DNA from 3 places in the Fulvimonas yonginensis genome. Region 1 is predicted to be linked to each of the others. Evidence: predicted binding sites of a transcription regulator. Region 1 holds the regulator's gene; each other region holds the start of a gene.
What was found. Region 1 encodes FliA, which starts transcription of late flagellar genes. Its sites were predicted from a motif close to TAAAGTTTNNCNNNCNNNGGCCGATAA; they were not measured.
Positions count from the first base shown of each region.

Region 2: the regulator FliA is predicted to act here: its motif matches at 758-784, upstream of WAT24_RS16350 (HDOD domain-containing protein).
Region 3: the regulator FliA is predicted to act here: its motif matches at 1,298-1,324, upstream of motA (flagellar motor stator protein MotA).

Region 1 covers NZ_JBBBNY010000002.1:234,044-236,304, reverse strand. The annotation lists gene WAT24_RS04205 (protein phosphatase CheZ) at 1-366, opposite strand, end outside; gene cheY (chemotaxis response regulator CheY) at 363-770, opposite strand; gene WAT24_RS04195 (RNA polymerase sigma factor FliA) at 837-1,634, opposite strand; gene WAT24_RS04190 (MinD/ParA family protein) at 1,636-2,261, opposite strand, start outside.
Region 2 covers NZ_JBBBNY010000022.1:2,638-4,898, forward strand. The annotation lists gene WAT24_RS16345 (LLM class flavin-dependent oxidoreductase) at 1-689, opposite strand, end outside; gene WAT24_RS16350 (HDOD domain-containing protein) at 821-1,849, shown strand; gene WAT24_RS16355 (hypothetical protein) at 1,851-2,261, opposite strand, start outside.
Region 3 covers NZ_JBBBNY010000007.1:55,062-57,322, reverse strand. The annotation lists gene motB (flagellar motor protein MotB) at 1-394, opposite strand, end outside; gene motA (flagellar motor stator protein MotA) at 391-1,260, opposite strand; gene secF (protein translocase subunit SecF) at 1,479-2,261, opposite strand, start outside.

The sequences.
Region 1 (2,261 bases):
GACGGCGTCGAGCACGCGCTCGGCGTTCTGCGCCAGCGCATCCGCTTCCGGGCTCATCCGTTCGGCGAAGTCGATGCTGCGATGGGCTGCCTGCGCGCTCATCTCCAGCACGTCGTTGAGGTGCTTGCGCACGTCGGCCACGCGGCCGGGCACGCCCTCCTGCGCCAGATCGTTGCCGAGCCGGCGTACCGCGTCGTGCAGGTCGCGCGCGAGCTGGCCCAGCGCGCGGAACAGGTGCTGCTCGCGCTGGCGCACCAACGCGTCCAGCGCCTGCTCGAAGGCGGCGCCATCGGCACTGTTGAGCAGATCGTGCAGTTCCGGCGGCAGCTGCTCGGCGCTGACCAGGGGAAGGGCAGCGGCACTCATGCCCCTGCCCCTGCCGCGGCGATGCGCTCGAAGATCTTGGTCAGCTTTTCCTTCAGGGTGGCGGCGTTGAACGGCTTGACGATGTAGCCGTTCACGCCGGCCTGGGCGGCCGCGATGATCTGGTCGCGGTTGTTCTCCGCGGTGACCATCAGCACCGGCAGCCCTTTCAGCGACGCCTCGGCGCGGATCGTGCGCAGCAGGTCGATGCCGGTCATGTTGGGCATGTTCCAGTCCGTGACCACCAGGTCGAACGGCTGCGCGCGCAGCATGGTCAGCGCGCTGTTGCCGTCGTCCGCCTCCTGGATCAACGTGTTGGTGAAACCCAGCTCCACCAGCTGGTTGCGCACGATGCGCCGCATGGTGGAGAAATCGTCGACCACCAGGATTTTCATGTTCTTGTCCAACGCTTTTCTCCGTCTGGGGGCGGGGGATGAGGTGCGGGTGGCGGGGCGGGATCCGGATGCCGCGGATCAGCGCCGTGCGCCCTCGCCGGCCGTCGCCCGCCCCTTCTTGTTGTTCTTGCGCTCCGGCGCAGCCTCGCCCTCGCGCCAGTCGCCCAGGCGCGCGCGCAGGCGCACGATCGCCTGGCCGTGGATCTGGCACACGCGCGACTCGGTCACGCCGAGCACCGCGCCGATTTCCTTCAGGTTGAGTTCCTGCTCGTAGTAGAGCGACATCACCAGCTGCTCGCGCTCGGGCAGGCTGGAGATGCCGTCGATCAGCGCCTGGCGCAGCCCGTCCTGCTCGATGCTTTCCTGCGGCCCCAGACTGGTCTGGTCGGCCACGTCGAAGGCGGCCGCGCCGTCGCCGTCGTCCGGCGCGGTGAGGCTGAGCAGGCGCGCGCTGGCGGCGTCGGCGAGGATCTGGTGGTACTCCTCCGCGCTCACGCCCAGGCGCTTGATCACCTCGGCGTCCTCGGCGTCGGCGCCGGTCTCGATCTCGATCTGGCGCACCACCTCGGCCACCTCGCGCACCTTGCGGTGCACCGAGCGCGGGGTCCAGTCGGTCTTGCGCAGCTCGTCCAGCATGGCGCCGCGGATGCGGATGCCGGCGTAGGTCTCGAAGCTGGCGGCGCGGTCGGTGGCGTAGTGCCGGGCGGCCTCGAGCAGGCCGATCATGCCGGACTGGATCAGGTCGCCGACGTCCACGCTCGGCGGCAGCCGGCCCATCAGGTGATAGGCAATACGCCGCACCAGTGGCGCGTGCTGACGCACCAACTCTTCTGCGCTCTGTCGCTGCAGTTGGAGATATTCCGATGCCACGCTCATCTCACCACCCCGCTGCCGGTACGGCCTGACCGCCGAAGAAGGCGATACGGTCCAGGCCGGCGCGCGCGGGTTCCTCCCATGTATCGACCGCACCGGCCAATTGCTTGAATGCCTGCGACGACCGCGCCGCCGGCCACAGGTCCACCACCGCGCTCTGCCGGCGGATGGCCTGGCGCAGGCGCTCGTCCTGCGGCACGAAACCCATGAAATCCAGCACCACGTCCAGGAAGCGGTCGCTCACCTTGGCGAGCTTCTGGTGCAGGGCGCGGGCCTCGCCGGCGTTGCGTACCAGGTTGGCCACGAAGCGGAACCGGCGCACGCCGAAATCGCGCGACAGCACCTTGATCAGGGCGTAGGCGTCGGTGAGCGAGGCCGGCTCGTCGCACACCACCAGCACCACGTCGTCGGCCGCCGCGGCGAACATGGCGACGTTGTCGGACAGCCCGGCGGCGGTGTCGACCAGCAGGTAGTCCGGCGGCCGGGGCAGCTCGTCGAAGGCGCGGATCACCGCGGCGTGCTCGCCGTTGCCCAGCTGTGCCAGGCGCCGCGCGCCGGAGCCGCCGGGGATCACCTTCAGCCCGTGCGGGGCCTCCAGCACCAGTTCCTCCAGCGTGGCGGTGCCGTCGA
Region 2 (2,261 bases), on a different contig from region 1:
GCCTCGGCGTCGTTGCCGGCGGCCACCACGTTGATGCCGAGCATGGCGTAGGGCGCCGCGAGCCGGGGCGAGGGGCGGAAGTCCCGCCGGTAGATCGCCAGCGCCTCGTCCAGCGCATCCGGGGCGAAGTGCGAGGCGAACGCGTACGGCAGCCCCAATTGGGCGGCCAGGCGTGCGCCGAACAGGCTGGAGCCGAGGATCCAGACCGGCACGTCGATGCCGGCGCCGGGCACCGCACGGACCGGCTGCTCCGGCGTCGCGGGCTCGAAGTAATGCAGTAGTTCCACCACGTCCTGCGGGAAGGCGTCCGCGCTTTCGTAGTAGCGGCGCAGCGCGCGGGCGGTGGCCTGGTCGGTGCCCGGCGCGCGCCCGAGGCCCAGGTCGATGCGCCCCGGATAGAGGCTGGCCAGCGTGCCGAACTGCTCGGCCACCTGCAGCGGCGCATGGTTGGGAAGCATCACGCCGCCGGCACCCACGCGGATGGTGGTGGTGCCGCCGGCCACGTGGCCGATCAGCACCGCCGTGGCAGCGCTGGCGATGCCGGGCATGTTGTGGTGCTCGGCCAGCCAGTAGCGGCGGTAGCCCAGCCGCTCGCCCAGCCTGGCGAGGTCGAGCATGTTGGCGAACGCCTGCGAGGCGTTGCTGCCTTCGGTGATCGGGGCGAGGTCGAGGATGGAAAACGGGATCATGCGGGGGCTCCTGGGCATGGCGCCTATCTGGGGGCGCTGCGCCGCAATGCCAGCCGGCCAGGTCCGCTTCAACTTTCCGCCGGAGCGGCCGATACAGCGCGAACGACGCTTTACGGGATCCGGGATCCAGGATGAGAGCCTTGTGGCGGCGCCTGTTCGCCGCGCAGAAAGCACCGCCCCGCCCTGCCCCCGCCTCGATGCTCGTGGCGGTCGAACCGGTCGTTGCCGACGCCGCCCCGCTCGCGCCCGGTCCGGTGCTGGCGGTGGTCGAGGACCGCTTCCACCGGTTCGTGCTGGGCCTGCCCGAGGCTCCCGCGCAACCGCCCAGCGGCACCGAACAGGCCACCCTGCGCCGGCTCGAGGCGATCGCGGAGCGTTTCGACGTCGGTGGCCTGCCGCGGCTGCCCAGCGTGCTGCCTCAGCTGTTGCGCGCGCTGCGCAACGACAACCTGGGCGGCGCGCAGCTTGCCGCGCTGATCGGCCGCGACCCGGTGCTCGTCGGCGAGGTGATGCGCGTCGCCGGCAGCGCGCATTTTCGCGCGGCCCAGCCGATCCACAGCCTGCAGCACGCCGTGGTGCTGCTGGGCTACGACAGCCTGCGCCAGGTGGCCACGCAGCACGTGATGAAGCCGATCCTGCAGGCCAGCGCCGGCATGCACGGCCACATGGCGGGCCCCTACCTGTGGGAGCACGCCGAGCGCTGCGCCCATGCGGGCGCCTGGCTGGGACGGCAGGGCGGCTGCGAGCCGTTCGAGGCGTTCCTGGCCGGCATGGTCTGCCACACCGGCACCGGCGCGGTGGTGCGCCTGCTGGACCAGGAAGCGCCGCCGTCGCTGGGACCGTTTTCGCCCGCATTCCTGGGCGCGTGCATGCGCCTCGGCGCCCGGCTGTCGCTGCGTGCGGTGCGGCACTGGGAAATGCCGGCGAACGTGGTGCGCGCGCTGGAGGAACGCGTGGAAGGGCCGGATGCCGCCCGTTCCGGCCTTGGCCGCACGCTCGCCTGCGCCGACGCGCTGGCGATGGTGCAGTTGCTGGTGGAGCGCGGCCTGCTGCAAGCCGAGCTCGATTACGCCACGACCTGGCCGGCCCATTTTCCGCCGCACATGCTGCTGCGCTGCCAGCAGGACCTGCGCCGGCAGTTCGCGCCGCCGCCGGATTGACTCAGCGCTGCAGCGAGGCCTGCACGTCGCTGCGCAGCCGACCCGCGATCTCGTCGCTGCCGGTGGCCAGGAGCGCCGACAGCGCCTTGGCATAGTTGCCGTCGGCGGGCACGCGCATCGACGGTTGCGCGTGGTAGTCCTGAGCCGAGATCAGGCCGCGCGCATTGATCGTGCAATGCAGGCCCAGTTCGAGTGTCACGCTGGCGGGCGTTGCGTCGGCATCGACGCGCATCTCCGAGGCCACCTCCCCGCATTGCACCACCAGGTCGGTGAAGTAGGCCGGCTGCAGGGCGCGGCGCAGGCGCGACTGCACGACCTCCGGCACCGGCGGCGTCGGCTCCAGCGTCAGCGGGTCGTCCAGCCCGCGCACCTGCACGTTGCGGGCCGTCTGGTCGACCTGCAGCCACGGCGC
Region 3 (2,261 bases), on a different contig from region 1:
CCTGCAGGCGCTCCTTCTCCCGTTCGCGCGCCTGCCTGTCCAGTTCGGCCTTGGTGGCGGTACGCGGTGGCCCATTGTGACGGTCCTTGCCGGGACCGTGCGAGAGATCCATTGCGCCGCCCAGCTTGATGGCGGCGTCGCTGGCGCCGCCGGGGCCGACCTTGCCGGGCGGGGCGATGGTCGCCGTGCCGGGCGTGCCGCTGGGGTTGCGGAAGTACTGCGAGATCGCCGCCTTCTGCTCGCGCGTGCCCGCGCCGATGATCCACATCACCAGGAAGAAGGCCATCATCGCGGTCACGAAGTCGGCGTAGGCCACCTTCCAGGCGCCACCGTGGTGGCCGTGCGGGCGCTTCCTGACCCGCTTGATGACGACCGGGGCGCCGCCCTCGCTCATGCACCGGCCCCCGCTCGGGCACCCTTGAGGTGGTCTTCCAGGTCCTGGAAGTTGGGACGCGAATGCGCGGACAGCACCTTGCGCGCGAACTCGACGGACACCTTGGGGTTGTAGCCGCGCAGGTTGGCCAGCAGGGCGACCTTGACGCACTCGTAGGCCTTGCCGTCCTCGCGCACGCGGCTCTCCATTGCCGCCGCCAGCGGGCCGATGAAACCGTAGCAGAGCAGGATGCCCAGGAACGTCCCCACCAGCGCGCCGGCGATGTGCTCGCCGATGCGCGAGGTATCGCCGCCCAGGTTGGACATGGTGGTGACGATGCCGAGCACCGCCGCGACGATGCCGAAGCCCGGCAGGCCGTCGGCCATCTTGGCGACCGCGACCGAGGGGGCCTCCGCCTCGTGGTGATGGGTTTCCACCTCGGCGTCGAGCAGCGCCTCCAGTTCGTGCGCCTCCATGTTGCCGCCCACGATCAGGCGCAGGCAGTCGGTGATGAACTCGACCAGATGGTGCTCGCGGAGCAGCCGCGGATAGGCGGAGAACACCGAGCTGGCCTGCGGGTCCTCGATGTGCGACTCCATCCCGAGCACGCCTTCCTTGCGCATCACGCCGAAGATGTCGTACAGCAGGGCGAGCAGGTCGACGTAGTCCTGCCTGCGGTATTTCGGTCCCTTGATCAGGCCGGCCGCGTCGCGCAGCGCGCCCTTGACGATCTTGGCGGGGTTGGCCGCCAGGAACGCGCCGATCGCGCCGCCGAAAATGATCAGCAGCTCATAGGGTTGCCACAGGGCCAACAGCTGCCCGTGCGACATCACGTAGCCGCCGAGCACGCAGCCCAGCACGATCAACGACCCAACCAGAACCAGCATGACCTACTCCGGGCGGCGTGGCGCCTTGCATTCCGGTTTATCGGTCGGCCGGCCGGAAAATTGAACGCGCGGGGCGCGCCGGGACGCGAGCTGCGTCACTCTTCCGCGTGCAGCGGGACGCCGCGGAAGGCCCTCGCTTGCGGGCCGGCCGTGAATCCGCCCCCCCAGAAACGAAAAGCCCGGCTCGGGGCCGGGCTTTCGCGCGCTGCTCGGCGACGTCAGGGTCGCCGTGCCAGCTCCGGATTGTCGCGGGTCTGCGGCATCAGGTCCTTCTTCGACACGCCCAGCCACAGCAGGATCGGGCTGGCCACGAAGATCGAGGACAGCGTGCCCACCACGATCCCGATCAGCATGGTGATGGCGAAGCCGTGCACTGCCGGGCCGCCGAAAAAGTACAGCGCCGCCATGGTGATGCCGGTGAACAGCGAGGTGATGATGGTTCGCGACAGCGTGGTGTTGATCGAGCGGTTGAGGATCTCCTCCGGGTCGGCCTTGCGGGCGAGGCGGAACAGTTCGCGGATACGGTCGAACACCACCACCTTGTCGTTGATCGAGTAGCCGATCACCGCCAGTACGGAGGCCAGCACGGTCAGGTCGAACTCGCGCTGCACCAGCGCGATCACGCCGAGGGTGACCAGCACGTCGTGCACCTCGGTGGCCAGGGCCGCGATCGCGAAGCGCCGCTCGAAGCGTATCCACAGGTACACGCCGATACCGATGATCACGAAGACGGCGGCGATGCTGCCGTCGCTCTTGAGCTCGTCGCCCACCTGGGCGGTGACGAAGTTGCGGCTGCTTAGGGTGGCGTCCGGACGCTCCTTCTTCAGCGCGGCCATCACGTTGGCGGCCACCCGGTCGGCCTTGGCCGACTCGCTCAGGTTGGCCGACGCGGCAACGGCCTTGTCGTCCTTCGGCTGCAGGCGGATCACCACCTGGCGCGAACCGCCCAGGCTCTGCACCACCGGGTTCTCGATGCCGGCCTCGGCCAGCGCCTTGCGCAC